3 regions of the Microbispora sp. CSR-4 genome follow, and region 2 is predicted to be linked to each of the others. Evidence: riboswitches for the same ligand, from Rfam matches in the RefSeq annotation. Region 2 holds a riboswitch; each other region holds the start of a gene.

Region 1 (10,190 bases), on a different contig from region 2:
CGGCCCGCGGTAGTCGGGCCCGCGCAGCGCGAGCGCGACCTCGCGGGGCATCTCCGCCAGGTCCCACTGGGTGCGGAAGAGCAGGCCGCGGTCGAGGGCCCACTTCTCCGGCGTGCCCGGGGTGATGAACCGGTTGCCGTTCACGCTGCGGACCGGGCCGTCCCAGGCGAAGTCGTCGAGCATGCCGAGCGTGCCGTCGGGGGCGTCGTCGAGCAGCGCGCCCAGGCGCTCGCAGTCGCCGAGCAGCGCGGTGATCCGGGCGATCACCTGGCGCCTGCCGCCGTGCGGGGACAGGTCGAGCACGCGGCACATGCGGCGCAGCGCGTCGGTGCTGAGCTTCCAGGAGTCGAGGTACGCGCCGAGCGGCTCGCCCAGGCCGCAGGGCGCGGTCCACCAGCGGGCGACGGCGTCGGCCACGGTGATCCTGCCGTCGCGGCCGGGCCAGGCGACGGCGTGGTCGTAGAGGTGGTCGAGCCAGGGGATCACCGCCGAGGTGCTCACCCCGAGGAACCGGGCCAGCTCGTCCTCCGTCGGACGGCCGCCGATGACCAGGCACGCCTGCAGGAGTTCGAGCGGGGGGAGGGGGAGGCCGCGCATGACCTCCATGACGGCGAAGGTGTCGGTCAGACGCTGCGCGAGAGCGTCCAGGCGCCGGGGCCACGGCGCGGCGATCGCGTCCGGCCGGTTGGCCAGCACGCGGGCGAGCCTGTCTTCGTCAAGACTGGTCAGCCAGCCGATTAGGTGATCGTCCATCGTAGATCTCTCGGGAGTCCCAGGAAGCCACCGTAGTGCAGATCACCGTCTTGCCGGGGTCCGTGGGCGAACAAAGAGCGCAAAGTCACGGATCCCGAGATCACGATATTTCTCCGCCGATCGCTGGGGAACGAGCACGCCGCCGGGCCGTCACGGCCCGCGCTCAGCCCATCATCGCGCGCCGCGCCCGGCCTCAGGGGCGGTTCCGGAGAATCCGGGCCGCCGGCCGGAGGGCGCTCCCATGCATTCCGGGCTGCACGGGAGCGCTCTTCGGCCGGCGGACCATGACCGGCGATAGGTAGATCTGGCGATCTGGTTAGGTTTTCCGGCACCCCGGGCGGGAGGGCCGGAACTCCCGCTCCGGCCGGCGCTCCTGGTCCGGCCGGTGCTTCTGGCCCGGGACGGCCGGGACCTACGGCGAAGCGCGTGGCCCCGCCGTCCGCCCGCGGGCCGGTGGTCAGGCCGCCAGTACGGCCCACACCGCCTTGCCCTGCGGGACGAGCGGGCACCATCCCCAGCACACGCTCAGCGATTCCACGATGTGCAGCCCGAGGCCGCCCGGCTCGAAGGGCGTGGGATCCCGCAGCACCGGCGCGGACGACCCGGGGTCGGTGATCGCGCAGGTCACGAGCCCTCCCCGCCGGATCAGCGACAGTCGCATGGCCTCTCGCACGCGGCCGTCGCCGAGCGTCATGCCGTGCCGCAGGGCGTTGGTGACCAGTTCCGAGACGACCAGTTCCATCCCGTCGAGCAGGTCGGCCAGCTGCCAGCCCGCGAGGGTCCCCGCGGCGAAGCTGCGCGCCGAGTGAACCGATTCCGCACGGGGTGGCAGGACGAAGGTGGCGCTGGCGGTGGCCGACCCGGGTTCGAGGAGATCGCGTGCCGGCTCCGGCCACCAGCCGATGGGAGGCCACCAGTCGAGCGCCGACCACTGGTTCTGGCCACGAGTCAGGTTCGTGGACTGCACGGGATCATGATGATGGACACTCCCGTGCATGTGCAAGAGCGAATGCACGTGCAAGCGTGTTGTGCACGCGCTACGGTTACCCCCGAACACCACTGGGACGAAGGGGGCGATCTTTGACAGACTGTGAACCAGTCCACAAAGCGGAGGAATAGCACGTGTCCATAGATCCGCCCGGATCCGGTTCCACCGTCCGGCGCATCATGCTCGGCGCGAGCCTGCGCCGGCTGCGTGAGCAACGGGGCTTGACCCGTGAGGTCGCCGGATTCCACATCCGTGCCTCGGAGTCGAAGATCAGCCGGATGGAGCTCGGCCGGGTCGGGTTCAAAACACGTGACGTCGAAGACCTCCTCACGCTGTACGGCGTCCACGACGACGCCGAGCGGCGTGGCCTGCTGGAGATGGTCCGCGAGGCGAACACGCCGGGGTGGTGGCACAAGTTCGGCGAGGTGCTGCCGAACTGGTTCGTCACCTACATCGGCCTGGAGGAGGCCGCCAGCGTGATCCGCACCTACGAGGTGCAGTTCGTGCCCGGCCTGCTGCAGACGGCGGAGTACGCCCGCTCGGTGATCATGCTCGGTTATCCGGACGCCACGGAGGACGAGCTCGAACAGCGCGTCCATCTGCGGCTGCAGCGGCAGGAACGGCTCACGCGCAAGGACGGCCCCCGGCTGTGGGCCGTCATCGACGAGGCGGCGCTCAGGCGGCCCATCGGAGGGAGTGCGACGATGCGGGAACAGCTCCAGCATCTGCTGGAGGTGTCCACGCTGCCGAACATCACCCTTCAGGTGATGCCCCTCCGCTATGGGATGCACGCGGCCGAGGGAGGCGCGTTCACCATCCTCCGCTTCCCGGAGTCCGACCTTTCGGACGTGGTCTACGTCGAGCAGCTCTGGGGTGCGCTCTACCTGGACAAACGTGAGGACATCGATCCCTACCTCACGGCCATGGAGCAGCTGTGCGTGGAGAGCACCACGCCCGGCGGCACTGCCGAGATCCTCGGCGAACTTCTCAGAGAGACATAAATGCACGCATATAACGGGATGCCCGCAACCGACATCGCCGGGGTCACCTGGCGGAAAAGCGCCCACAGCAACTCGACCGGCAACTGCGTGGAGCTGGCCGAGCTTCCCGACGGCAGCGTGGCCGTCCGGAACTCCCGCTATCCCGACGGGCCGGCCCTCATCTACACACGCGACGAGATACGAGCCCTGGTGCTCGGGGTCAAGGACGGCGAGTTCGACGGCCTCCTGGTGTGATCGACTGGTGTGACCGACTCGTGTGATCGACTGGTGTGATCGGAATGGTCCGACCGGCTCCGGGGACGGCCCCGCGTTCACCCGTGTCTCACGCGTGTAACGTCACGACGCGGGAGGCGTAACACGGATCCGGCAGAGTGGGTCCTCAAGAAAGCTCACAAGGGGGACCCAGTGCTGGACCAGATGACTCTCTACCCGGTGGCCGACGACGTGCTGTTCGCACCCGGAGGCCGCGTGGTGATCCGCACCTACGGAGTCGCCGCGCCGGCCGACCCGGCGAACGGGCAGCCGAGGTCGGTGGCCTACCGGACGTGGGTCACCGGGGTACGGGAGCAGCCCAGGTACTGGCGGGGGGGGCACTTCGAAGACGCCCGGCGCGGCCACCGCAAGGTCCTGGAATGGCTCACCGGCCGAGGTCCGCAGCCCCAGCAGGTCGCCCAGGTGGACGCTGCGTGACGCCCGGGTCCCGGGTGCGCGTGACTCGGGCCGTCGCGTCGTCAGGCCGGCACATTCCAGTGGAGCAGGACGGGCTCGTCGTGCTCGTGGCCGAGGACGGAGTACGTCCCGGTGTCGAGCCGGAAGAGCCTGCCGTGATCGGCGGGCAGCGACAGCCAGCGGGCCGCCAGCACACGCAGCATGTGGGCGTGCGCGACGACCAGCACGTCCCCGTCCGCCGGGCGGATCCGGGCGAGCACCTTGTCCGCCCGTTCCCCGACGTGCTCCACGGTCTCGCCCGGGTGCGCCTCGTCTCCCGGGATCACGCCGTCGCGCCAGACGTACCAGCCGGGGCGTGACCGGCGGATCTCGGCGGTGGTGATGCCCTCGTAGCCGCCGTAGTCCCACTCCCACAGGTTCGGGTCCACCTCGTACCGCCCGGCGCCGGCCAGCTCGGCCGTACGGCGGGCCCGCTGTGCGGGACTGACGAGGACCAGCGCGAAGGACCGGCCCGCCACCAGGCGGGACAGCGCCCGTGCCTGCTCCTCGCCGTGGGGTGTCAGCGGCAGGTCGGTGCGGCCCGTGTGCCGCCCGGCCCTGCTCCACTCGGTCTCGCCGTGCCTCAACAGGATGACGTTCATAGAGCGTCCATCTTGCCCGTACGTCCGATTTCACCCGCGACGGGCCCCCTTGACCACCCGCCCGCGGCCTGCAGTAGGGTCCCCGCGGGAAAGGGGGCGCCACATGGAGCCGGTGCGGGTGGGAGTCGTCGGTGCGGGACCGTGGGCGGAGATGGTGCACGCGCCCGCTCTCGCGGCCGGGCCGCACACGACGCTGTCCGGAGTGTGGGCGCGCAGGCCCGAGGCGGCGCGAGCGCTGGCGGACGCCCACGGCGCGCCCGCCTTCGAGCGGCTGGAGGACCTGTTCGCGGCGTCGGAGGCGGTCGCCTTTTGCGTGCCGCCCACCGTGCAGGCCGAACTCGGCGTGCTCGCGGCCCGGGCGGGAAAGGCCCTGCTGCTGGAGAAGCCGCTCGCGGCCGACCTCGACGGCGCCCGGCGCCTCGCCGGGGCGATCGAGGAGGCGGGCGTCGCCTCCCAGATGCTCTTCACGTTCCGCTATTCGGCGGCGACGGCCGGCTTCCTGGAGCGGGCCCGGCGGATCGAGCCCTTCGGCGGGCACGCCGCGAACATCTCGGGAAGCCTGCGCGGCGGCCCCTTCGCCACCCCCTGGCGGCTGGAGCGCGGGGCGGTGCTCGACGTGGGCCCGCACACGATCGACCTGCTCGACGCCGCGCTGGGCCGCGTGGTCGGGGTCAAGGCCCACGGCGACCCGCTCGGCTGGGTCGGCCTGCTGCTGGAGCACGAGGGCGGCGCGGTCAGCGAGGCGTCGCTCAGCATGGCCGTCGAGGGGGAGACCCCGCCCAGCCGTGTCGACGTGTACGGCAGGCTCGGCACCGCCTCGCTGCTCGGCTCCGAGCTCGGCGACGTCTTCCCCGAGGTGGTGCGGCAGTTCGCGAGCACCGTGCGCGACGGCGGCGGGCATCCGCTCGACGCCCGCCACGGACTGCGCATGCAGGAGATCATCGACGACGTGGAGCGGCAGCTGCGGGCCGGCTGACCAGGGCGAGGCCCGCGCCCAGGGCGACGGAGGCGATCACCGGCGCGGGGCCGGGCGCGAACCCGGTGATGGTGAGCGTGAGCAGCGCGCCGCCCATGAGGGGTACGGCCACGGGCACGTGCCGGTGGGCGGCGGCGCCCGCGGGGTTCTCGAAGCGGCCGAGCAGCGCGGTGAGCCCGACCAGCACCAGCGCCAGGGCGGCCAGGCACGGCGGGGCGGCGCTCCACCAGGCCGCCGAGCCGGCGGTGGGCGTCAGCCCGAGCCCGATGACCGCCACACCGGCGACGGCGACGAGCGCGGTCATGTGCCACAGGTAGATCGTCATCATGTGCGGCGCGAGCGCGGTGAGCACCCTCTCGGCCACCGGCCGGGCGGCCAGCGCGTTCACGGCGGGGCGCAGCAGCATCGCCAGGCCGAGCTGACCGGCGAACAGTGCGAGCAGGCAGGCGCTCGGCGGGGCCATGTTCGAGATCATCCCCGGCATCCCGATCATGCTGGAGGGGTAGGGCCCGGTCGCCACCAGGGCCGCCACCATCGCGAACCCGGCCACCGCGAGCCCCGCGGCCCGCCGTCCCCTCAGCCACTCCAGGCCGCCTTCGGCGTACCGGAACCCGACCTGGTGGACGGCCAGCCAGACGAAGGCGACGTTGAGATAACCGGCGGCCTCCAGGCCGGAGAACCGGACCACGTCCGTCAGCACCGCGCCGCCCGCCAGCACTGGCAGGACCACCCCGGCCCGCATCCGCAGCAGGCGCGGCGTGGTCACCACGGCCAGCAGGTAGACCGCCAGGAACCACAGGAGCTGCCCGACCGTCCGCGCGGCCACCTCCACCGGCTGCGCGGGCACGCCCAGGGCCGTCAGGAGGTGGGGGAGCGGCAGCCACACGACCGCCAGCGGCACCACCGGCCAGGCCAGGCGGCGTACCCGCCGCGCGGTCCACTCCCGGGCCGTCCCGCCCCGGCGAGCCGCGGACCGGAAGCTGATCGCGTTGGCCGCGCCCCCGGTGAAGAACACCAGTGGCATGACCTGCGAGATCCAGGTGACGTACGGGATCGCCGCCAGGGCGTTGCCGGTCGTGAGCCGCCCCTGGGCGTACGACAGGACCGGCATCGTCCAGTGCTGGACGACCACCAGGACCATCCCGAAGACGCGCAGGACGTCGATGAAGCGGTCGCGCGGCGCGGGTGCGGCCGGGGCCCGCTCGGCTGCGGGGGGAAGCATGGTCAGGGACACGAGAAGCCGCCTTCGCTGTTTCGGGGCCGCCGCGGGGGCGTTCCGCGGGCGGTGGGGGCTCGAAGCCTCGGTGGTTCGGGGTTGCGGTGGTTCGGGGTTGCGGTGGTTCGGGGTTGCGGTGGTTCGAGGTCGGGGTGGTTCGAGGTCGCGGTGGTTCGGGGGCTGCGGTGGCCCGGGGCCTGGGGCCCGGTCTTCGCGAGCGGTTCAAGCGTCCCGCCGCGCCCCCGCCCGGCGCAGCGACGCGGTCCCTACTTCCGATCATGGGAGGCCCCCTACCACCGGGGTAGGGCCGGCCCTACCAACCCCGCGTACGCCCAGGCCGACGGCCGCGCGCGTGGATCGCCGTCCGCCCGGGGCGGTGGGGTCCCGGGCCGGGGGTGGACGCCGCGTGAGGGATTGGTACCGTTGCGTCCGACGCGCGCCGCGTAGCGAAGTCCGGTGAGAATCCGGCGCTGTCCCGCAACTGTGGTTCCCCGCCCCCGGGGACGAGCCAGGTCGCCTGCGCTGCGCGCCGACGCTATCGACCCTCGTGGAAAAGGGTGATCCGTCGCTTCCAGCGGGTCCCTCGATTCCCGGCATTCCCCCTTATGGAGGACCTCGTGAGGCCCGTACGCACGGCCGTCGCGGGTGTGGTGCTGGGCGTGCTCGCTCTGGCCGGCTGCGGCCAGAGCGACGGCGCCGCCACGTCCGCTACCCCCACCCCCGCCGTCTCGGACGGCACCGGTCAGGCCGCATTCCCCGTCACCGTTCAGGCGGGCAACGGCGCGGTGACCATCGCCAAGAAGCCCGAGCACATCGTGTCGCTGTCCCCGACGGCCACCGAGATCCTGTTCGCGATCGGCGCGGGCGCGCAGGTGACGGCGGTGGACGACCAGTCGAACTACCCGCCCGAGGCGCCCAAGACCTCGCTGTCGGGGTTCAAGCCCAATGTCGAGGCGATCGTCGCCACCAAGCCCGACCTCGTGGTGCTCGCCAACGACCTGGAGGGCGTGGTCACCGGGCTCGGCAAGGTCGGCGTGCCGGTGCTGCTCGAACCCGCCGCGACCAAGCTCGACGACACCTACGACCAGATCCGGGACCTCGGCGCGGCCACCGGCAACGCGGCCAAGGCCGACGAGGTGGCGACCGGCGTCAAGCAGAAGATCGACGCCCTCGCGGCGGCGGCGCCGAAGGACAAGGAGCTGACGTACTACCACGAGCTGGACACCACGCCCTACGCGGCGACGTCGAGCACGTTCATCGGGCAGGTCTACAGCCTGTTCGGGCTGAAGAACATCGCCGACGAGGCGCCGGACGCGGCGGGCGGCTATCCCAAGCTGTCGGCGGAGTTCATCGCCAAGGCCGACCCCGACCTGATCTTCCTCGGTGACACGAAGTGCTGCGGGCAGGACGCCGCCGCGCTGGCCAAGCGGCCGGGCTGGTCCGGCCTGACCGCCGTGAAGAAGGGCCGCGTGGTGGGGCTGGACGACGACCTCGCCTCCCGCTGGGGGCCCCGGGTCGCCGACCTCGCCCAGGCCGTCAGCGACGCCGTGCAGAAGGCGGCGAGCTGAGCCGGTGACGACGCGGACGCCTCTGGCGGCGCGGCGCCTGGTGGTACGACGCCCGCTGACACGGCCTCTGGTGACACGGCCTCTGGTGACACGGCACGGTGGCATGGTGCCCGGTGACACGACGCCCAGGGACACGACGCCCGGTGACCCGGCGCCCGATGACGCGGTGCCCGATGACACGGTGCTCGGTGGTGGGGTGCTCGGTGGCCTGGTGCCAGATGACGTGGTGAGGCCGGTGGTGGCGTCATGACCCCGGCCCGGCCGCGCGGCCGGGCGCTGCTCGTCGCGTCCGTCGTGCTGGCGGCCAGTCTCGCCCTCGGCCTGATGGCGGGCGCGGCGGGCATCTCGCCCCGCGCCATCGTGCTCGCACTGCTCGACCGGCTGCCGCTGGTGTCGGTGCACTCGGGCCTGTCGCCGGTCGAGGAGGGGCTGCTGTTCCAGCTCCGGGTGCCGCGGGTGCTGCTCGCGGCCGTCGTGGGCGGGCTGCTCGCCACGGCCGGGGCCGGCTACCAGGGTGTGTTCCGCAACCCGCTGGCCGATCCCTACCTGCTCGGGGCGGCGGCGGGAGCCGGCCTCACGGTGACGCTCGTCGTGGTCTTCCTGGGCGGCGACACCGGCGTGACCGCGGTGCCGATCGCCGCCTTCGCCGGGGCCGTCGGCGGGGTGTTCCTCGCGTACGCGCTGGGCCACACGGCGGGCCGGGGCGGCGGCACCGCGACGCTGGTGCTCGCCGGTGTCGCGGTCACCTCGTTCCTCACCGCCATCCAGACCTTCGTGCAGCAGCTCAAGGTGGAGGAACTGCAGCGGATCTACTCCTGGATCCTCGGCGACGTCGGCGGCGGCTGGGACCAGCTCCGCATGATCGCGCCGTACGCCGCGGTGTCCACCATCGGCATGCTGCTGCACGGGCGGCTGCTCGACGTGCTGTCGGTGGGCGACGAGGAGGCGGTGAGTCTCGGCCTGCGCGCGGCGCGGGTGCGCTTCGTCGTGCTGCTGGCCGCCTCGCTCGCCACCGCGTCGGCCGTGGCGGTCAGCGGGCTGATCGCGTTCGTCGGGATCGTGGTGCCGCACGTGGTCCGGCGGCTCGCCGGCTGGTCCTACCGGATCGTGCTGCCGGTGTCGTTTCTCGGCGGCGCGGCGTTCCTCGTGCTGGCCGACACGATCGCGCGTACGGTGCTCGCGCCGGCCGAGCTGCCGATCGGGGTCGTCACGGCGTTCGTGGGGGCGCCGTTCTTCGTCACCATCCTGCGCGTGACCCGGCGGGTGGGGACGTGAGCGGGCGGGCCGCACCGGCCGTCGAGGCGCGCGGCGTGGGCGTCACGCTGGGCGGGCGGCGGGTGCTCACGGACGTCACGCTGTCGGCCGCGCCCGGCCAGTGGCTGGCGATCATCGGGCCGAACGGCGCGGGCAAGTCCACGCTCCTGCGGGCCGTCGCCGGGCTGGTGCCGAGGGAGGGCGAGGTGCTCGTCGAGGGGACGGCCGTCGACGACCTGCGCCCGCGCCGCCGGGCACGGCTGATCGCCTACGCGCCGCAGAGCCCGGCGCTGCCGCCCGACATGACGGTCTACGACTACGCGCTGCTCGGCCGCACGCCGTACATCGCCTATCTCGGCAGCGAGAGCGCGCGGGACCGCGAGGTGACGCGGTCGGTGCTGGAACGGCTCGACCTGGACGGCTTCGCGTCGCGGCCGCTCGGGCACCTGTCCGGCGGCGAGCGTCAGCGCGTCGTGCTCGCCAGGGCGCTGGTGCAGCAGGCGCCGGTGCTGCTGCTCGACGAGCCGACCACGGCGCTCGACCTGGGCCACCAGCAGCAGGTGCTCGAACTCGTCGACCGGCTGCGCCTGGCCGACGACCTCACCGTCGTGACGACGCTGCACGACCTCAGCCTCGCCGGGCAGTACGCCGACGTGCTCGTGCTGCTCGCCGCAGGGCGGGCGGTCGCGGCCGGGCCGCCCGGACAGGTGCTGGCCGAGCCGCTGCTGACCGAGCACTTCGGCGCCCGCGTGCGGGTGGAGCCCGGCCCCGAGGGCCGCCCCGTCGTCCACCTGGTGCGCCCGTCGGTCTCCTCGATGGCGGAGGAGGCATGACGGGCCTCCTCCGGCCGTCCCTGACGCACCGTACGGAGGACGGCCAGCGGCTGGGCACGCTGCTGTGGCGGTTCGGGCCCGGCTGGCGGATGATCTCCTCGGCGATGCTGGGCGGCGGCATCGGTCCCCGGGAGTGGGTGCTGAACGCGCAGGTGGCCGCGGGTTACTCACGCATGGACCCGGTCGAGCACATGGACGCGCTCGGGCCCGGCGGCCCCGGGGTCGGCATGATGACGGCGGCGCTGGTGGAGCGGTACGTCACGGCGGCCGACGGGGGAGCGGAGGCCGTCG
Region 2 (10,190 bases):
GGCCAGATCGACGCTGGAGGTCGGCGGCAGCGCGACCATCGCCTCCGCGCCCCGGAAGGTCACCAGTCCGACCTTGTCGCGGCGCTGGTAGGCGTCGAGCAGCAGGGACAGCACGGCGCCCTTCACCGCGCGCATCCGCGCCCGCGCGGCCATCGACCCGCTCGCGTCCACGCAGAACAGCACGAGGTTCGACTCGCGCCCCTCGCGCAGGGATTCCCGCAGGTCCTCGCGGCGCAGCACCAGGCCGGAACCGGCCCGGCCGCGCCTGTGCTGGTGCGGCGCGGCGGCGGCCAGCGTCGCCGCCAGGTCGAGCCGGCGCAGCCGTCCGCCCGGGGCGCGGGCGCCGGCGGCGCGGCCGGACTCGCCGGTCGTGCGCCCGCGCCGTCCGGCGGGCCCGCCCCGGCCGGTCGCCTCCGGCGCGAGGAGCCGGGTCCGGTACGGGGTCCCAGGGTTCACGGGGGCCTGGCTCACGGGCGCCTGCTCCCCGCCCCCGCCGCCCGAGGGCCCGCCGTCGTCCGGCCCGCCATCAGGCCCCTTATCCGGCGTGTCATCCGCGTCGGTCAGTGCCTGTTCCAGCCGCTCCTCGTCTAGTCCTTGGCCGCCCGTGTCGTCGAACGGGTCGTCGAACGGGTCACGGCGGCGCCGGTGGGGGAGCGCCAGCCGGGCGGCCGTCCGTACGTCGTCGGAGGTGACCTCATCCCTGCCCTCCCATGCGGCCAGGGCGACGGCCGTACGCGCCATCACGAGGTCGGCGCGCATCCCCTCGACGTCGAAGGCCGCGCACACCGCCGTGATCTTCCGCAGCGCGTCGTCGGGAAGCGCCAGGGCGGGCAGCCGGTCGCGCGCCGCCGCGATCCGCAGGGCGAGATCGTGCTCCCCACCGGCGTACGCGCGCGCGAAGCCGGCCGGGTCGGCCTCGAAGGCGAGGCGGCGGCGCACCACCTCGGCCCGCTCCGCCGGGTCGCGGGACGCGCGAACCTCGACGGCCAGGCCGAACCGGTCGAGGAGCTGCGGGCGCAGCTCGCCCTCCTCCGGGTTCATCGTGCCGACCAGCAGGAAGCGGGCCGCGTGGCGGACCGACACGCCCTCGCGCTCCACGTGGGCCACGCCCATCGCCGCCGCGTCGAGCAGCAGGTCGACCAGGTGGTCGTGGAGCAGGTTGACCTCGTCCACGTAGAGCACGCCCCGGTGGGCCGCCGCGAGCAGGCCCGGCTCGTACGCCTTGACGCCCTCGGTCAGCGCCCGCTCCAGGTCGAGCGACCCGGCCACGCGGTCCTCCGACGCGCCCACCGGCAGTTCCACCAGCCGGGCCGGGCGCGGGTGCGGGGACAGGCCGTTCGCGTGCGGGCCGTCCGGGCACGACGGGTCGGGCGCGGCGGGGTCGCAGGAGAACCGGCAGCCCGCGACCACCGCCACCCGCGGCAGCAGGGCCGCGAGCGACCGCACCACGGTCGACTTCGCCGTGCCCTTCTCGCCCCGCACGAGCACGCCGCCGATCGCGGGCGACACCGCGTTGAGCAGCAGCGCCAGCTTGAGGTCGTCGTGCCCGACGACCGCGCTGAACGGGTATCCCACGGTCACTTGCCCGCCTCCAGGTCGCCTTCCATCTCCAGGTACGTCGCCCGCAGCCCGTCGAGGGTCTCCGGCGACGGCTCGGCCCACAGGCCGCGGTCGGCCGCCTCCAGCAGCCGTTCGGCGATGCCGCGCAGCGCCCAGGGGTTGGACGCCCGCATGAACTCCCGCACCTGCGGGTCGAAGACGTAGGAGGAGGCGAGCGACTCGTACATCCAGTCGTCCACCACCCCGGCCGTGGCGTCGAACCCGAACAGGTAGTCCACCGTGGCCGCCATCTCGAACGCGCCCTTGTAGCCGTGCCGCCGCATCGCCGCGATCCAGCGCGGGTTGACCACCCGCGACCGGAACACCCGCCGCGTCTCCTCGCCCAGCGTCCGGGTGCGCACCGCGTCGGGGACGTGCGAGTCGCCCACGTACGCCGCCGGGGACCGGCCGGTCAGGTGGCGGACCATGGCGACCATCCCGCCGTGGTACTGGAAGTAGTCGTCGGAGTCGGCGATGTCGTGCTCGCGGTTGTCCTGGTTCTTGGCCGCCACGTCGATGCGCCGGAACGCCGCCTCCATGTCCGCGCGGGCCTCCCGCCCGTCGAGGCCCTCGCCGTACGCGTAGCCGCCCCACACCGCGTACACCTCGGCGAGGTCGGCGTCGTCGCGCCAGTTGCGGGCGTCGATGAGCGGCAGCAGGCCGGCGCCGTACGCGCCGGGTTTGGAGCCGAAGACGCGGCTGGTGGCGCGGCGCTCATCGCCGTGCCGGGCGAGGTCGGCGTGGACGTGCGCGCGCAGCGGGTTGACCTCGGCGGGCTCGTCCAGCGCGGCGACCGTGCGGACGGCCTCGTCGAGCAGCGCCACGACGTGCGGGAACGCGTCGCGGAAGAATCCGCTGATCCGCACGATCACGTCCACGCGGGGGCGGCCCAGCTCCTCGGCGGGCATGACGGAGAAGCCGGTGACCCGGCGGGAGGCGTCGTCCCACTCCGGGCGCACGCCGAGCAGGGCCATGATCTCGGCGATGTCGTCGCCCTGGGTGCGCATCGCGCTGGTGCCCCAGACCGTGAGCCCGACCGTGCGCGGATGTTCGCCGGTGTCGGCGTGGTAGCGCTCGACCAGCGAGGCCGCGAGCGCCGAGCCGGTCTCCCAGGCCAGCCGCGACGGGATGGCCTTGGGATCCACGGAGTAGAAGTTGCGGCCGGTCGGCAGCACGCCGACCAGCCCGCGCGTGGGCGACCCGGAAGGACCGGCGGGCACATATCCGCCGTCGAGCGCGTGCAGCACATGCGCCACCTCGTCCGTCGTCCGGTCGAGCCGGGGCACGACCTCGGTCGCGGCGAAGCGCAGCACCCGGGCGACCTCTGGTAAGTCCGTGACCACGCCGGCCGCCGCGGGGTCCCAGCCGTGGTCCTCCATGGCCTGGACCAGCCGCCGCGCCTCGGCCTCGAACGCGTCCACCTCGGCCGAGGCGGCGTCTCCCGGCAGGCCGAGGGCCTCGCGCAGGCCGGGCAGCGCCCCGGCGGCGCCGGCCCAGACCTGGCGGGCGCGCAGCACGGCGAGCACCAGGTCGACCCGGGCCTCCCCGGTGTGGACCTGGCCCAGCACGTGCAGGCCGTCGCGGATCTGCGCGTCCTTGATCTCGCACAGGTAGCCGTCGACGTGCAGCAGGAAGTCGTCGAACTCCGTGTCCTGCGGCCGCTCGTCCACGTGCAGGTCGTGGTGGAGCTGGGCGGCCTGGATCAGCGTCCAGATCCGTGCCCGTACGGCCGGCAGCTTGGCCGGGTCGAGCGCGGCCACGGTGGCGTGCTCGTCCAGCAGCTGCTCCAGGCGGGCGAGGTCGCCGTAGGAGTCGGCCCGCGCCATCGGCGGGATCAGGTGGTCGACCACGGTGGCGTGGGCCCGCCGCTTGGCCTGGGTGCCCTCGCCGGGGTCGTTGACGATGAACGGGTAGACCAGCGGCAGCGCGCCGAGCGCGGCGTCGGGCGCGCACGACGCCGCCAGCCCGAGCCCCTTGCCCGGAAGCCACTCCAGCGTGCCGTGCTTGCCGAGGTGGACGACCGCGTGCGCGCCGAACTCGCGGGCCAGCCACCAGTACGCCGCGAGGTAGTGGTGGCTGGGCGGCAGGTCGGGGTCGTGATAGATGGCGACCGGGTTCTCGCCGAATCCCCGGGGCGGCTGGATCGCGAGCAGGACGTTGCCGAACCGCAGCGCCGCGAGCACGATGTCGGTGCCGTCCACATAGAGGGAGCCCGGCGGCGGCCCCCAGTGGGCGGTCACCGCGTCGCGCAGGTCGCCGGGCGGCGCCGCGAACCACTCCCGGTAGGCGTGCAGCGGCACGCGGGCGGGGGCGGCCTCGATCTGCTCCTCGGTGAGCCACTCCACGTCGTGGCCGCCGGCCGCGATCAGGGCGTGGATCAGCGCGTCGCCGTCGTCGGGCGCGTCGCCCACGTCATATCCGGCGTCGCGCAGGGCGCGCAGCAGCACGACGGCGGAGGCCGGGGTGTCGAGCCCGACGGCGTTGCCGACCCGGGAGTGCCGCGTGGGATAGGACGACAGCACGATCGCCAGGCGCTTGTCCGCGTTCGGCACGTGGCGCAGCCGGGCGTGCGCGACCGCGAGCGCGGCCACCCGGGCGCACCGCTCGGCGTCGGCGACGTAGACCGGCACGCCGTCGGGCCCGTCCTCCTTGAACGAGAACGGCACGGTGATCAGGCGCCCGTCGAACTCGGGCACCGCCACCTGCATCGCGGCGTCCATCGGGGACAGCCCGGCGTCGGAGTCCGCCCACACCGCGCGGGGCGTGGTCAGGCACAGCGCCTGCAGCACCGGCACGTCGAGGGCGGCCAGCGCCCCCGCGTCCCAGGCGTCCTCGTCGCCCCCGGCGCTCGCGGCGGCGGCGACCGCCCCGCCCGCGGCCAGCACGGTGACGACCAGCGCGTCCACGGGCCGCAGCAGGTCGAGCAGGTCGTCACCCGCGCCCCGGAGCGATCCGCAGAAGACCGGCAGCACGTCGGCGCCCGCCGCTTCGACGGCGTCGCACAGCGCGTCGACGAACGCCGTGTTGCCCGACAGCTCGTGCGCCCGGTAGTAGACCACGCCGACCAGCGGGCGGCCCTCCCGGCGGGCGCGGCCGGGCCGTACGCCGGACTCGGGCGCGGGCCGGGGCGGCGCGAAGCCCTCGCCGGTCAGCAGGAGCGTGTCGGACAGGAAGCGGCGCAGCTCCGCGAGGTTGTCCGGGCCGCCCTCGGCCAGATAGGCGAGCGCCTGCGCGGCGACCCCGGACGGCACGGTGGACAGGGCCATCAGCGCGGCGTCCGGGGCCTGCTCGCCGCCCAGGACCACGGTGGGCAGCCCGGCCGCGAGCACGGCGTCGAGTCCCTCGGGCCAGGAGCGCCTGCCGCCGAGCAGCCGGACGACGACGGCGTCCACGCCGTCCACCAGGGCGGGCACGTCCTCCGCGGCCGTACGCGCGGGGTTGGCGACCCGCCAGCCGGCCCCGCTCCGGGTCGCGGCGAGCAGCTCGGTGTCGGCGGTGGACAGCAGCAGCATCCTCGGCGGTGTCGTCATGGACGGTCCTCCCGCAGCGTGAGCTCGGCGATGGGCAGGCCGGTGGGCACGCCGCGCTCGATGAGCCGCCACACGGCCTCGGTGTCGAGGTGCTCCTCCACGAGGTCGCCCAGGGCGTCGAGGCGGGCCTCCCGGTGCGCGGCGAACGTTCCGGTCCCGGGCAGCCAGGCCCGGCCGGTGACGGCGGCGACCTCGGCGAGGAAGGCCCGGCGGAATCCGTCGCGCTCGAACAGGCCGTGCCAGGTCGTGCCCCACACCTGCCCGGCCCGGCAGCCGTCGAGGAACGGCTCGCCGCCGTCGAAGGTCACCCGGCCGTGGTGGATCTGGTAGCCCGCGACCACGTGACCCCGCCACTCGCCCTCCGCGAGCGTGAGCACCTTGCCCGGCGCGTACGCCGTCCGGGCAGGCAGCAGCCCGAGGCCGGGCACCCGGCCGGCCCGGCTCTCGACCTCGTCGTCGATGACCGTGCCGAGCATCTGGTAGCCGCCGCAGATCCCGAGCACCGGGCGGCCCTCGGCGGCGCGGCGGCGCAGCGCCTCGTCCAGGCCGCGCTCGCGCAGCCAGGCGAGGTCGCCGACGGTGGCGCGGGTGCCGGGCAGCACGACGAGGTCGGCGTCGGCGAGCTCGGCGGGGGTGGTGACGAGGCGGACGCTCACCCCCGGCTCGGCGGCGAGCGCGTCGGCGTCGGTGACGTTGGACATGCGCGGCAGCCGCACGAGGGCCACGCGCAGCACGTCACGTCCCACCGGCGGGGTGAGCAGGCCGGGACGGCTGTCGAGGTCGAGGGAGTCCTCCACGTCGAGCCACAGGCCCGAGCGCCACGGCAGCACGCCGAGGCACGGCCGGCCGGTCGCCTCCGTGAGCCAGTCGAGCCCCGGCCGCAGCAGCGCGAGGTCGCCGCGGAACTTGTTGACCACGAAGCCCGCGATGTGCCGCTGGTCGTGCCGGTCGAGCACGGCGAGGGTGCCGGCGAAGTGCGCGAGCACGCCACCCCTGTCGATGTCGCCGACGACGAGCGCCGGCAGGCCGGCGGCGCGGGCCAGGCCCATGTTGGCGATGTCGCGGTCGCGCAGGTTGACCTCGGCGGGGCTGCCCGCGCCCTCGCAGATCACGACGTCGTAGCGGCGGCGCAGGCCGTCGAGCGCGTCGAGGGCGACGTCGAGCAGGCGCATCTTGTGGGCGCGGGAGGACATGGCGTCCACGTCGGCGTGCGCGCGGCCGAGCACGACCACGTGGGAGTGCCGATCGCCCGCGGGTTTGATCAGCACCGGGTTCATCGCGGCCTCGGGCTCGACCCGGGCCGCCACGGCCTGCATCGCCTGGGCCCGCCCGATCTCGCCGCCGTCGGCGGTGACCATCGAGTTGAGCGCCATGTTCTGCGCCTTGAACGGCGCGACCCGTACGCCGCGCCGGGCCAGCCACCGGCACAGGCCGGCCACCAGCACGCTCTTTCCCGCGTCGGAGGTCGTGCCCGCCACGAGCAGGCCGCCGCCGGCCACGTCAGCAGGTGGAGCGCGAAACCGGCAGTGAGGCGCGTCTGCGCAGGCCTGTCCGGGCCATGGCATGTCCCCCCTGGGGGTATCCGCGCCCCCGGTAGAAGGTCCGACGGCCGGAGTATCCTGGCTCCCGGATCAGCGCTCCCCTCAGCCTTCCCGCCCGTGCTGGGCAGTGGCGTGGGTGAGGTTCGCTCCCCGGTGACAGTGGCGGGACCGCGCCGGATTCACACCGGCTTCCTCCGCGTCCGTCGCTTGCGGGGTCAACTTACACCTTCGTGCCGGATGTCCCGCAAGTACGGTCTGTCGGATATATCGGAATCGCTACGTATGTCGGGCCGGTGTGGTGTGCCCGGATCGGCTTTGCCATGATGCCCGGGTGAAACGGGGGAGGGCAGTGCTGGGGCGGCTGCCGTTGGTGATCCGACGTGCGCTGGCCGAGCCGCTGCTGCTGGCGGCCGCGTTCGGCTCCATCCTGCTCGCCACCACGGCGATCGCGGCGCTGCTGCTGCACGCGGGGTCGGCGAGCCAGGCGGGCGTGCGGAGGGCCCTGGACACGGCACCGCTCGCCGCCACCGCCACCGTCGTCACCTCCTCGGTCACGTCCGGGGACTTCGCGAAGGTCGACCAGGCCGTCCGCGCGGGCATCGCCCACGCCCATGGCGAGGTGCCCGTACGGGTCACCGCGCGCGTCGAGTCCGCCTCCTACGCGCTGAGGGGACGAGATAAAGGCGGTCAGCCCGTCCTGACCCGGTTCGCCACGTACGAGGGACTGGACGGCCAGGCCGACCTGGTGAGCGGCCGATGGCCCACGCGGAAAGGGACCGCGGGGACGGCACGGGGAACGACAGCGGGGACGGCAGGCGATACGGCCGTCGCGCTCTCGGAGCCGGCCGCGCGGGCGATGAGGGTCTCCACCGGCGACACGTTCACCGTCGTCGGACGCCTGGACGGCAAGCCGGCCCGCGTGCGCGTCTCCGGCGTCTTCCGGCTGCGCGACCCCGACGACCCGCGCTGGACGGGAGAGGACCTGCTGCGCCACGGCACGCAGACCGCCGACTTCACTTCCCGAGGCCCCATGGTCGTGCCGGCCGGCGTCTTCCTCGACCGGTTCGCGGCCGGCGCCTCGGCCCGCTGGCTCGCCGAGCCCGACCTGCGCCGGCTCCCGCCCGAGCGACTGCGGCCGTTCTCGGCGTCGGTCGCCGGGATCTCCGCCGACGTACGGTCCGGCTGCCCCCGGTGCACGGTCACCGAGACGCTGTCCGGCACACTGCTGCGGCTCGACCACGGCGCGCTGGTCGCCCGCTCGACCATGCTGGTGCCGGTGCTCCAGCTGCTCGTGCTGGCCGCGTACGCGCTGGCGCTGACCGCGCGGCTGCTCGCCGAACACCGCCGGATGGAGACGGCCCTGCTGCGATCGAGGGGCGGCGGGTCGCCGCGGCTCGCCGCCATGGCGGCGGGGGAGGCGCTGCTGATCGCGCTGCCCTGCGCGCCCGCGGCGCCGTTCCTCGCACCCGTCCTCCTGCGGCTGCTGAGCGCCTTCCCCTGGATCGAGGCCACCGGCGTGGAGCCGCCCCGCGCGCCCGACGGCAGCACGTTCGCCGTGGCGGCGGTGGTCGCGCTCGCCTGCGCCGCCATGCTGGCGGCGCCGCCCCTGCTCGCCGCCCGCCGCACGTACGTCGAGGAGCAGGCGGCGCGCGGGCGCGCCGACCGGCCCGGCCTGGTGCAGCGGGCCGGGGCCGACGTGGCACTGCTCGTCCTGGCGGCCCTCGCCATCTGGCGCCTGCGCGGCCAGGACGCGGCGGAGACGACGCGCCTCGGCGGCGAGCTCGGGCTCGACCCGCTCGTCGGGGCCGGGCCGGCGCTCGCCCTGCTCTGCGGCGGGATGGCCGCCCTGCGGCTGGTGCCCGCCGTCGCGAAGATCGCCGAGCGGGCGACGCGGCGACGCCCCGGGTTCGGCCCGGCCGTGGCCGCCCGGCAGGTGAGCCGGCGCCCGGCCCGCTATTCGGGCCCGGCGCTGCTGCTGACGATGGCGACGGCGATCGGCGTGCTGTCCCTGACCACGGCCGCGACCTGGCGCTCCGCCCAGGAGGACCGGGCCAGGCACGTCGCCGGATCCTCGCTGCGCGTCCCGGCCCTGCCCGGCGACGACGCCCGGACCTTCACCAGGCTGCCGGGGGTCGCGGCGGCCGTGCCCGCGCACCGCGCCACGGTCGTCGCCGACGGCGCGGACGCCACGCTGATCGCCGCCGACGCGGCGGATCTGGGCCGGGTGCTGCTGCTGCGCCCCGACCTGTCGCAACTGCCGCCGGCCACGCTGGCCTCCCGGATCACCGGGTCCGCCGGGCGACCGCTCCCGGTCGTGGTGACCCCCGGGCTGGCGGACACCACCAGGATCACCGCGGGCACGGCGGCGATCCCCGTCCGGGTCGTGGGCGTCGTCACGGCGATGCCCGGCACGCCCGAGGGCACCCCGGCCCTGCTCGCCGACCTCACGGCGTTCCGGGGGAAGGGCGCCGAGGGGCAGGTGACGGAGTGGTGGCTGGCCGCCGACGGTTCCACTCGGGATGCCCTGGCCGCCTCGGGACGCGGCAGGGACATCGTGGACGCGGCCGCCCTCACCGCCGGTTACCGGGACGACCCCACGGCGGCCGGTCTGCAGGGCGCGCTGCTGCTCGGCTTCGCGGCGGCGCTGGCGTTCGCCGTGCTGGGATTCCTGGTCAACACGGCGGTCTCGGCGCGCGAGCGCAGGGGGGAGTTCGCCGTGCTCGGCGCGCTCGGCGTGAGTTTCCGGCAGACGCTCGGCCTGCTCGCGGCCGAGCAGTCGTTCGTGATCGGGCTGTCGCTGGCCGGTGGGGTGGCGCTCGCCGTGGCCGTCTCCGCCGCGGTGGTGCCGCCGATGGTGTCAGCCGGATACGCGACCGCGGGCGGGCTGCCGGTGTCGCTCCACGTGCCGTGGCCACAGGTGGCGGCGCTCGCCGTCGCGATCCTCGCGGTGCTCCTCGCGATCGTGGCGGGGCTCGCGCGGTCGCTGCACCGCCGTGAGCCGGCCGCCGTGCTGCGTGCGGGGGAGGCGTCATGATCCGCCTGCCGGGAGTGCACGGGCTTCTGGGAGTGCACAAGGGTGTGGCCGCGCTGCTGGCCGCGCTGGTCTTCGGCGCCGCCCTGGTCGTCTCGGCCCTGCCCCGCATGGTCGAGTCGTCCCTCGACGCGGCGGCCAGGTCGGCCGTCGGCTCCGCCCCGCCCGGGACCACCTCGCTGGCGGTCCAGTTCACCCGCCGGCCGTTCGACCCGAGGGGGATGCGGACGACGAAGCAGGTGGCCAAGGCGGACACCGCCTGGCGCGCCCTGCTCCCAACGGCGCTGCGGGAGGTCGCCGATCCCGGCCGGCTCTACGACTTCGCCACCTCGTCGCCGATCCTGATCGACGACCGGGCGCATCGGTATATGACGCTGAAATGGGTCTCAGGGGCGGGCCGGCATGTGCGGTACGTCAAGGGCGGCCCACCTGGCCGCGGCTCCGGCACCCGCGTCGAGGTGGCCGTCCCCGCGGTCGCCGCCACGGAGA
Region 3 (10,190 bases), on a different contig from region 2:
ACTTCGTGGACGGCTTCGACACCTACACCGAGAAGCCGGGCCACACCTGGGCGGCCGACGTCGCCTTCTCCGACGTGAACCCGGACGAGTACGCCGCGCTGGTGATCCCCGGCGGCCGGGCCCCCGAGTACATCCGCGGCGACCGGGACGTCCAGGAGATCGTCCGCCACTTCGCGGACGCCGGAAAGCCGATCGCCGCGCTCTGTCACGGGCCGCTGGTGCTCGCCGCCGCCGGGGTGCTGAAGGGCCGCGAGAGCAGCGCGTACCCCGCCTGCGCGACCGACGTCGAGAACGGCGGCGGCACGTGGGTCGACAGCGAGGCGCACGTCGACCGGAACCTCGTGACCGGGCGGGCCTGGCCGGACCACCCGGCGTGGATGCGTGAGTTCATGAAGGTGCTGCGCGCCGCCGCCCCGGCGGCCTGACCGCCCGCGCCGGCCTGCGGGGGCGGTTCTTCCCGGGTCCGCCCCCGATCGCCCGCGCCGCGCACGCCGCGCGTCCGGAGGTCCGCGCGGTGTGAGCCGAGGCACTAGAGTCACCCGCCATGACCGAATCCGCCCCCTATCCCACCGCGACGGCCCAGGCGTACGACTCCGTCGCCGACCTCTACGCCGATCTCTTCCGGGACTCGCTCGACCGCCTGCCGCTGGACCGCGCGGCGCTGGCCGCGTTCGCCGAGCTCGTACGGACCGACGGGGCAGGGCCCGTCGCCGAACTCGGCTGCGGCCCCGGTTATGTGACGGCGCACCTTCGGAGTCTGGGGCTGGACGCCTTCGGCATCGACCTGTCACCCCGGATGATCGAGCTCGCCCGTGCGGCGCACCCCGGGCTGCGCTTCGAGGTCGGTTCCATGCACGCGCTCGACCTCGCCGACGGCGAGCTGCGCGGCATCCTGTCGTGGTACTCGGTCATCCACACCCCGCCGCGGGAGCTGCCGCCGTACTTCGCCGAGTTCCGCCGTGTGCTGGCCCCCGGCGGCCACCTCCTGCTCGGGTTCTTCGAATCCGAGGGCGATCCGGTGACGGAGTTCGACCACAAGGCGGCGCCGGCGTACCGCTGGCCGATCGACGGCCTCGCCGAGCCGGCGCGCGAGGCGGGCTTCGCCGAGGTGGCACGGATGCTGCGCGAGCCTCTCGACGGCGAGCGGTTCCGCCAGGGCCGCCTGCTGCTGCGCAGGAGCTGAATCCCGGCGGGCGGCCTCGCGGACACTGCCCTGACCGCAACGAGGGGCTGTCATGGCGCCGTTTGGAGCCTTCGCGGAGCTGATCCTGCCCGAAAACGGGCAGGATCCTTGTTAGTCGGTATCGGCGCTGCGTTAGGGTCCTGCTCTGTGTCCACGGCACGGCATCCCTTCGAGGATCTGATCGGTCACCTCACCCGGACCACGTCACTGGGGCCCGGGGAGGCGGCTCGCGTGGTGGCCGACGTCCTGGCGTACTTCGGCGAGCCCGCGGAAGAGTACGTGCGGCGCCGCCACGGCGAACTCAAGTCGAGGGGGCTGACGAACGACCAGATCTTTCCCAGAATCTCCGCCGAGCTCGCGGGAAGGCGTGTCGCGGCACCGGAGCTGACCCTGCGCCAGCTCCGGCGGATCGTTTACGGATAGGAGCGGTTATGTGCGGAATCGTCGCTTATGTCGGGCCAAAGGATGCGGCACCCATCCTGCTCGAAGGTCTCCAGCGACTGGAGTACCGGGGCTACGACTCGGCCGGCCTCGCCGTCGTGAACGCCAAGAGCCTCAAGACGCGCAAGGTCAAGGGCCGGGTCGCCGACCTGGCGGCGGCCGTACCCGCGAAGTTCAAGGGCACGAGCGGCATCGGGCACACCCGCTGGGCCACCCACGGCGCGCCCAGTGACGTGAACGCGCACCCGCACCTCGACCAGGAGCAGCGCGTCGCGGTCGTGCACAACGGCATCATCGAGAACGCCGACGAGCTGCGCCGCCGCCTGGAGGGCGAGGGCGTGAAGTTCGAGAGCGAGACCGACAGCGAGGTGCTCTCGCAGCTCGTCGGGCGCATGGTCAAGGAGACCGACTCGCTGCGCGAGGCCGTCTCACGGGCGCTGAAGAGCGTGGTCGGCACGTACGGCATCGCCGTCATCGACGCGCAGCGTCCCGGCGAGATCGTGGTGGCCCGCAACGGCAGCCCGATCGTGCTCGGCCTCGGCGAGAAGGAGATGTTCGCCGCCTCCGACGTCGCCGCGCTCATCCGCTACACCCGGCAGGTCGTCCACCTGGAGGACGGCGAGCTCGCGGTCATCAAGGCCGACGGGTTCAACACGTTCACCAGCGACGCCAGGGAGACGGCCAAGGAGCCGTTCACGGTCGACTGGGACGCCGGCCACTACGACAACGGCGGCTACGAGCACTACCTGCTCAAGGAGATCTCCGAGCAGCCCGACACGGTCGCCCGCACGCTGCGCGGCCGGATCGACGACCGGTTCCACATCGCCCACCTGGGCGGCCTCAACATGGACGCCCGCGAGACCCGCTCGTTCCGCCGCGTGAAGATCATCGGCTGTGGGTCCGCGTACTACTCCGGGCAGATGGGCGCGCAGCTCATCGAGGAGCTGGCCCGCATCCCCGCCGACGCCGAGCCCGCGTCGGAGTTCCGCTACCGCAGCCCCGTCGTCGAGCCCGACACGCTGTACGTCGCGATCAGCCAGTCGGGGGAGACGTACGACACGCTCGCCGCGGTGCAGGAGCTCAAGCGCAAGGGCGGCCGGGTGCTCGGCATCGTCAACACCGTCGGCAGCGCCATCGCCCGGGAGACCGACGGCGGCATCTACCTGCACGCGGGCCCCGAGGTCTCGGTGGCGTCCACCAAGGCGTTCACCTCGACGGCCGTGGCGTTCGCGCTGCTCGCCCTGCACCTCGGCCGCGTACGCGACCTGTCGCCCGCCGACGGCCGCAGGATCTGCGAGGGCCTGCGCCGGCTGCCCGAGCAGATCAAGGAGATCCTCACGCTGGAGGACCGGATCAGGGATCTGGCGAAGAAGTACGCCGACTCGCCGGGCATGATGTTCGTCGGCCGGGTGCGCGGCTACCCGGTGGCCCGCGAGGGCGCGCAGAAGCTCAAGGAGATCTCCTACGTCCACGCCGAGGCATACCCGGCGAGCGAGCTCAAGCACGGCCCGCTCGCGCTGATCAGCCCCGAGCTGCCGACGGTCGCGATCGTCCCGGACGACGAGCTGCTCGACAAGAACCTCACCACGCTGGGCGAGATCCGGGCCAGGCACGGGCGCATCCTCATGGTCGGCCACCGCACGTCCGAGGCGGCCGACGACTGCATCGTGGTGCCCAAGAACGAGGTCGAGCTCGACCCCATCCTGCTCACGATCCCGCTGCAGCTTTTCGCCTACCACGCGGCCGTCGCCCTGGAGCGCGACGTCGACCGCCCGCGCAACCTCGCCAAGAGCGTGACGGTCGAATAACCGTCCGCACGCCGTACGGCCCACGCCGCGTGCCGGTGCGGGCCGTACGGAGTCAGGCCCGGGACGCCGCGCGCGACCGGACGGCGGCGACGACCTCGCTCGTGTCCAGGCAGGCGATGCCCATCCCCGCCAGCTCGCGGTCCGCGCCGGCGGTCCAGCCGGACAGGGCGTCGCGGACCGCGACGGCGCGCAGGTCGCGCTCGGTCGCGTCGACGAGGGTGGAACGCGGGCAGTTCGGGTAGTTGCACCCGGCGACGACCACGGTGCTCACCGCGCGTTCCGCGAGGTGCTCCAGCAGCGGGGTGCCGTAGAAGGCGCTCCAGCGGGGTTTGTACAGGATGTGCTCGCCCGGGCCGACCTCCTGCGCGCGTCCCGCGAGGAGCAGGTCCGGGTCGAGCTCGCGTTCCGCCGTTCCGCCGGGGAGCCCGCCGGGGAGCAGTCCGGCGGCCAGCTGGGAGCCCGGGGAGTGCGGGTTGACCATGCCGCGCAGCGTCCGGCGGCACAGGTCGGCGTTGCTGCCGTCGGGCAGATAGAGGCGCACGACATGCACGATGGGCCGCCCCGCCTCGCGGAACGCGTGCGTGAGGCGCCGGACCGCGGGCAGCACCTCGGTGGTGCCGGCGATGCCGGCGACGAAGTCGCGCTGCAGGTCGATGGTGAGCAGCGCGCTGCGGGAGAACTCGGGCCCGGTGTATTCGTCCATGCCCGGCAACGCTAGGCGCGCGAGCCGCGCCGGTCTTGTACGTCGTTGCGCGCGAACCGGCCCGGGGTGGCCGCGAACGTACGGCGGAAATGGCGGTGCAGGTGCGCCTGGTCGTAGAAGCCGCTCTCCGCGGCGGCCCGCGCGATGGTGTGCCCGGCGGTCAGGAGCTGCTGGGCGCAGCGCAGGCGGAGCTGGAGCAGGTAGCCGTGCGGGGTCACGCCGGTCTCGCGGCGGAAGGCGCGCAGCAGCCGGAACCGGGGCAGGCCCGCCACCTGCGCGAGCTCGTCCAGGCTCGGGGTGCGCCGCAGGTCTTCGGCCAGATGCCGCTGCACCTTCGCGACCGGCCCCGCCGGCGTCGTGCGGATGGGCGCCGGGGCGATCCCGCGGCGCGTGTAGCGGACGAGGATCTCGGTGCACAGCGCCTCGAACTCCTCCTGCGCGGCGAGGGAGGTCTGGTCCCGGCGGCGGTGCAGCCGGATCAGGCGGGCGGCCAGGCGAGGATCGTACGGAGCCGGTGTGGAGAAGGCCGGCCGGTGCCCGGCGAGCTCCGCGAGCAGGTGCTGCGGGATGTAGAAGACCCGGTAGTCCCAGCCCTCGGGGATGCCGGGACGGCCGGCGTGGATGGTGTCGGCGTCGAGGAGGAGCAGGCTGCCCGCGGGTGCGTGCTCGGTGGCGCCGCGATAGCGGACGGCCTCCACCCCGCGCTCGATCGCCGCTATGGCGTACTCGCTGTGCGCGTGCGGAACGAAGTGATGCCTACGGAAGGACGCCGTCATCAGCCGTATGTCGTCGCGGCCGTAACGGTGCTCGACAAGGTCCTCCATGCCTGCCTTTGTATACGACGCCTGTATCCCTGACCGAGCGGGTGTTGCGCACGCGGAACTGCTCGCGCGAGCCAAGCGGGTCGAGGTGATCAAGCCCGACCCGCGTGCCCACTGTCACACCTGCTGTGCCGCACTGGGCAGTCACCATCGCAGCGAGGACGACGGCTTCTTTCCGAGCTCCTGCGGCAGGCGCCTGACCCGCGACCACCGCGGGATCGCCCTCCACCCGGCGAGAACCACCCATCGATCGCCGCAGCCGTAACGTCCGTTATGTGGTGACATGGTGTAGTTACTCATAGTCTGTGCGTGTAAGGGACTCTTCGGGGTGGAGGGTGCCGACATGCGACGCCGTACGGTCCTCGCACTGGGAGTCCTGGCCCTCGCGGGCGCATGCGGTGTCCCCGCACCCCCGCGCCGCGGGGAGCTCTCCCTGATGGTCCCGGGCCCGCCCGGCGGGTGCGGGGAGGGCGTCGCCGCCGGGTTCAAGTCGCTCGTGGAAGGGCGTGGCTGGGCCCGGGCCGTACGGATCAGGCGGGAGACCGGTGGCGGCGGGACGGCTCTCGCCGACCTGAACCGGCCGGGGGCCGGCCTGGTGGTCGCCGACTCCGCGCTGCTCGCCGCCTGCGCGCTGGCCCGCGACCCCCTCCTCGTGGCCCGGGCCGTACCGCTCGCGCGGCTGGCGGGGGAGTGGGAGGTGCTGGTCGCCTCGCCCGACTCGGGCTATCGCACGTTCGACCAGTTCGCCGCCGCGCTGCTGCGGAACCCGGGGGCGCACCGGGTCGCGGGCGGCGCCGACCGTGGCCCGGAACACCTGCTGTTCGGCATGACCGCCCGGGGCCTGGGAGCCGACGTCCGCCTGCTCGACTACGTCGCGTTCGGCAGCAGGGCGCAGGCCGTCGCCGCGGTCGTCGACGGGCGGCTCGCGCTCGGGTTCGGCAGCAGGCGCGAGGTCGCCCCCCATGTGCGCGCCGGACGGCTGCGCCCGCTCGCCGTCTCCTCCGCCGAGCGGCTGTCCGGGGTGGACGCGCCGACGCTGTCGGAGTCGGGCGTACGCGTCGTGTTCGCCGACTGGACCGGGCTGATCGCCCCGCGCGGCACGCCCGAGCCGGACGCCCTGCTCGATCTGTGCCGTGCCGTCGCCGACACGCCGGGCTGGCGGCGCCTGTGCGAGCGCAACGACTGGACGCCGATGTGGCTCGACGGCGACGACTTCCGGCAATGGCTCGCCGGCGAGGCACGCCGTACGGCCCTGCTCCTCAATGATCTCGGACTCCGCTGAAAAACACAACTTGTAGGGGTGCTTGCGGGAAGGGCCACTAGATGTAGGATCCATCGCGTTGCTGGTTCACCTTGGTGAGGCAAGAGGGAACCCGGTGGAAATCCGGGACTGCCCCGCAGCGGTGAGCGGGAACGACCGCCGTCGGCACAGCACGGTGCTGTGCTCCGAGCACTGGGCGCGAGCGCGCCCGGGAAGCGACGGCCAGTAGGACCGGCAGGGCGCGAGCCCGGCCGGGCGCCCGCGAGTCCGAAGACCTGCCAGCGATGCGCGCGCATGGGCGCGCGCCCCGCGCCGGGCCCCGAGGGCGGGCTCGCCGCATCGTCACGGCACGAATCCCTCTCGTGCGCGTGCGCCGCGGCATGCCTCCCTCCGGTCCGGCCGGGACACGAGACGACGAGGAGAGGGCATCTGATGACGATCACCGACCCGGCCTCCGCTTCCGCGGACCCCGCGTCAGAGGTACGCGGCGGGCCGTGGGCTTCGGCGGGGAACTCCGGACCCTCCACCGGTGCCGTACGGCGGGCATCGGCCGGCCCGGACGGCGGCCCGGACGGCGGGTGGGACGGCGGGTGGGACGCGGCGCAGGTCTGGCAGGCCATCGAGGAGGCGGCGGCCGGGGTCATCGCCGACCCGGAGAACTCGCGCCGGGCGGCCAGGCTGCTGAGCGGGCTGATCGCGGAGGAGGCGGCGGCCGAGGGGGTGCGCACGTTCTCCGAGTCGGTCGCCGCCGCCCACGCCGCCGGGCTGCTTGGCGACGCCGTCGCCGCCTTCGTGGCCGGTGAGGCCGAGGCGCTCGACGCGCTGATCGACCCGGCGGCCGACGACCGGTTCGAATACTTCGGGCTGCGCACGGTCTACGACCGCTACCTGCTGCGCCACCCGGTCACCCGGCGCGTGCTGGAGCGCCCGCAGCACTTCCTGCTGCGCGTCGCCTGCGGGCTGTCGGCCACGGTGGCGGAGGCGGCCGAGCTGTACGGCCTGATGTCCACGCTGGCCTATCTGCCCAGCTCGCCGACGCTGTTCAACTCGGGCGCGCGCCGGCCGCAGCTCTCGTCGTGCTTCCTGCTCGACTCCCCGAGGGACGAGCTGGAGAGCATCTACGAGCGGTACGGCCAGGTGGCCCGGCTGTCGAAGTATTCGGGCGGGATCGGCATCGCCTGGACGCGGGTGCGCTCGCGCGGCTCGCTGATCCGGGGCACCAACGGCCTGTCCAACGGCATCGTGCCGTGGCTGCGCACGCTCGACGCGTCGGTGGCGGCCGTCAATCAGGGCGGCAGGCGCAAGGGCGCGGCCTGCGTCTACCTGGAGACCTGGCACGCCGACATCGAGGAGTTCCTGGAGCTTCGCGACAACACGGGCGAGGAGTCGCGGCGCACGCACAACCTCAACCTGGCCAACTGGGTGCCCGACGAGTTCATGCGCCGGGTCGAGGCGGACGGCACGTGGTCGCTGTTCGACCCCAAGGAGGTCCCCGAGCTGACCGACCTGTGGGGTGAGGCGTTCGACACCCGTTATCGCGAGCTGGAGGCCGCCGGGCGCTACGTCAAGCAGGTGCCGGCCCGCGCCCTCTATGCCCGGATGATGCGCACGCTCGCCCAGACCGGCAACGGCTGGATGACGTTCAAGGACGCCTCCAACCGCGCCTCCAACCAGACCGCGCGGCCCGGCAACGTCATCCACCTGTCCAACCTGTGCACCGAGATCCTGGAGGTCACCAGCGACGGCGAGACCGCCGTGTGCAACCTCGGCTCGGTCAACCTCGCCGCGCACCTGACCCCGGAGGGCGACGCCGTCGACTTCGGCAGGCTCCGCGCCACCGTCCGCACCGCCGTACGGTTCCTGGACCGGACGATCGACCTCGGCTTCTATCCGACGCCCGAGGCGGAGGCGGCCAACCGCAAGTGGCGGCCGGTCGGCCTCGGCGTCATGGGCCTCGCCGACGTGTTCTTCGCGCTGCGCCTGCCGTTCGACTCGCCCGAGGCGCTCGCGCTGTCCACCCGCATCGCCGAGGAGATCGCGCTCGCGGCGTACGGCACCTCGGCCGACCTGGCCGCGGAGCGCGGGCGCCACCCGGCGTACGGGGAGACGCGGGCGGCGGACGGCGTGCTGCACCTCGACCACTATCCGTGCACCCCGGTCCACCCGGAGGAGTGGGCCGCGCTGCGGGCCAGGATCGCGGAGACCGGACTGCGCAACTCCCTGCTGATCGCGATCGCGCCGACGGCCACGATCGCCTCGATCGCGGGCTGCTACGAGTGCGTCGAGCCGCAGGTGTCCAACGTCTTCAAGCGGGAGACGCTGTCGGGGGAGTTCCTCCAGGTCAACCGTTATCTCGTGCGGGACCTCCAGGCCCTCGGCCTGTGGACGCGGTCGATGCGCGACGCGATCAAGCTCAACGACGGCTCGATCCAGGACATCGCCGCCATCCCGGCCGAGCTCAGGACGCTCTACCGCACCGCCTGGGAGCTGCCCCAGAAGGCGCTCATCGACCTGGCCGCCGCGCGGCAGCCGTACGTCGACCAGTCGCAGTCGCTCAACCTCTTCATGGCCGCCCCCACCATCGGCAAGCTCTCGTCGATGTACGCCTACGCCTGGCGGTCGGGCCTGAAGACCACCTACTACCTGCGCTCCCGCCCGGCGACGAGGATCGCCCAGACGACCGTCCCCGCGGTCACGCCGGTGGACGCCGTCGCCTGCTCCCTTGAGAACCCCGAGATCTGCGAGGCTTGCCAATGAGAACGATGCTGCTCGACCCCGGCATGGACCTGACCCTGCGCCCGATGCGCTACCCCGGGTTCTACGAGAGGTATCGCGCGGCGATCAGGAACACCTGGACGGTCGAGGAGGTCGATCTCGCCTCCGACCTCGCCGACCTCGCGACCCTCGACGAGGGGGAGCGCCACCTGATCAACCGGCTCGTGGCGTTCTTCGCGACCGGCGACTCGATCGTGGCCAACAACCTGGTGCTGAACCTCTATCAGCACGTCAACGCCCCCGAGGCGCGGCTGTACCTGAGCAGGCAGCTGTTCGAGGAGGCGGTGCACGTCCAGTTCTACCTGACCCTGCTCGACACCTACCTGCCCGATCACGACGAGCGGGCCAAGGCGTTCGCCGCCGTCGAGCACATCCCGTCGATCCGCGACAAGGCCGAGTTCTGCTTCCGCTGGATCGACTCGATCAGCGAGCTGAACCGGCTGGAGACCCGGGAGGACCGGCAAGCCTTCCTGCTCAACCTGATCTGCTTCGCCGCCTGCATCGAGGGACTGTTCTTCTACGGCGCCTTCGCGTACGTCTACTGGTTCCGCTCGCGGGGGCTGCTCGGCGGTCTCGCGACCGGCACCAACTGGGTGTTCCGCGACGAGTCGATGCACATGGAGTTCGCCTTCGAGGTGGTGGACACCGTACGCCGCGAGGAGCCGGACCTGTTCGACGACGAGCTGGCGGCCCAGGTGACGCGGATGATGGAGGAGGCGGTCGCCGCCGAGCTCGCCTTCGCCCGCGACCTGTGCGGCGACGGGCACGGCGTCATGAGCGCGGACAACATGCGGCGTTACCTGGAGTATGTCGCCGACCGCAGGCTCGCCCGGCTCGGCCTGCCCGTGCGGTACGGCACGGATAACCCCTTCCCGTTCATGGAGTTCCAGGACGTGCAGGAGCTGGCGAACTTCTTCGAGCGCCGTGTCTCGGCCTACCAGGTGGCCGTCGAGGGCGACGTCAGCTTCGACGAGGCCTTCTGATCCGCCCGCTTTTCGGCGCCCGGCTCGCCCGGCTCGCCCGGCGCATCCGGATCGGACGGGTGCGCCGGGGTTTCGGCGATACGTCATTCAATCACTTGATTGATTATGATGTGCCGTACGTCCGGCGCGTCCGGCTCGCCGAACCGACTCCCGTTCAGGGGGCGTTGGACGGCCGCAGGAGCCTGCTCGCGCCGGCGATGAGCGCGGTGGCGAGG

Evidence for each region. A riboswitch is a leader RNA that binds a small molecule or an ion and turns the genes downstream of it on or off. The one in region 2 is predicted to bind cobalamin.
Region 1: another riboswitch for cobalamin. It lies ahead of FLV34_RS02795 (ABC transporter substrate-binding protein); the one in region 2 lies ahead of FLV34_RS29120 (cobyric acid synthase).
Region 3: another riboswitch for cobalamin. It lies ahead of FLV34_RS23715 (ribonucleoside-diphosphate reductase subunit alpha); the one in region 2 lies ahead of FLV34_RS29120 (cobyric acid synthase).

What each region holds. Positions count from the first base shown of each region.
Region 1 is NZ_VJVX01000001.1:595,799-605,988, reverse strand. It holds gene FLV34_RS02835 (helicase-associated domain-containing protein) at 1-753, opposite strand, end outside; gene FLV34_RS02830 (ATP-binding protein) at 1,211-1,720, opposite strand; gene FLV34_RS02825 (helix-turn-helix transcriptional regulator) at 1,921-2,742, shown strand; gene FLV34_RS02820 (DUF397 domain-containing protein) at 2,743-2,976, shown strand; gene FLV34_RS02815 (hypothetical protein) at 3,148-3,432, shown strand; gene FLV34_RS02810 (histidine phosphatase family protein) at 3,474-4,052, opposite strand; gene FLV34_RS02805 (Gfo/Idh/MocA family protein) at 4,156-5,028, shown strand; gene FLV34_RS02800 (acyltransferase) at 4,991-6,262, opposite strand; cobalamin riboswitch at 6,648-6,784, shown strand; gene FLV34_RS02795 (ABC transporter substrate-binding protein) at 6,862-7,812, shown strand; gene FLV34_RS02790 (iron ABC transporter permease) at 8,059-9,087, shown strand; gene FLV34_RS02785 (ABC transporter ATP-binding protein) at 9,084-9,899, shown strand; gene FLV34_RS02780 (adenosylcobinamide amidohydrolase) at 9,896-10,190, shown strand, end outside.
Region 2 is NZ_VJVX01000048.1:47,973-58,162, reverse strand. It holds gene FLV34_RS29130 (putative cobaltochelatase) at 1-1,581, opposite strand, end outside; gene cobN (cobaltochelatase subunit CobN) at 1,578-5,129, opposite strand; gene FLV34_RS29120 (cobyric acid synthase) at 5,126-6,628, opposite strand; cobalamin riboswitch at 6,742-6,865, opposite strand; gene FLV34_RS29115 (FtsX-like permease family protein) at 7,002-9,704, shown strand; gene FLV34_RS29110 (FtsX-like permease family protein) at 9,701-10,190, shown strand, end outside.
Region 3 is NZ_VJVX01000034.1:22,635-32,824, forward strand. It holds gene FLV34_RS23680 (DJ-1/PfpI family protein) at 1-425, shown strand, start outside; gene FLV34_RS23685 (class I SAM-dependent methyltransferase) at 545-1,183, shown strand; gene FLV34_RS23690 (hypothetical protein) at 1,331-1,606, shown strand; gene glmS (glutamine--fructose-6-phosphate transaminase (isomerizing)) at 1,615-3,432, shown strand; gene FLV34_RS23700 (cysteine hydrolase family protein) at 3,485-4,135, opposite strand; gene FLV34_RS23705 (AraC family transcriptional regulator) at 4,147-4,959, opposite strand; gene FLV34_RS23710 (tripartite tricarboxylate transporter substrate-binding protein) at 5,300-6,238, shown strand; cobalamin riboswitch at 6,284-6,515, shown strand; gene FLV34_RS23715 (ribonucleoside-diphosphate reductase subunit alpha) at 6,650-8,974, shown strand; gene FLV34_RS23720 (ribonucleotide-diphosphate reductase subunit beta) at 8,971-9,975, shown strand; gene FLV34_RS23725 (oxidoreductase) at 10,130-10,190, opposite strand, start outside.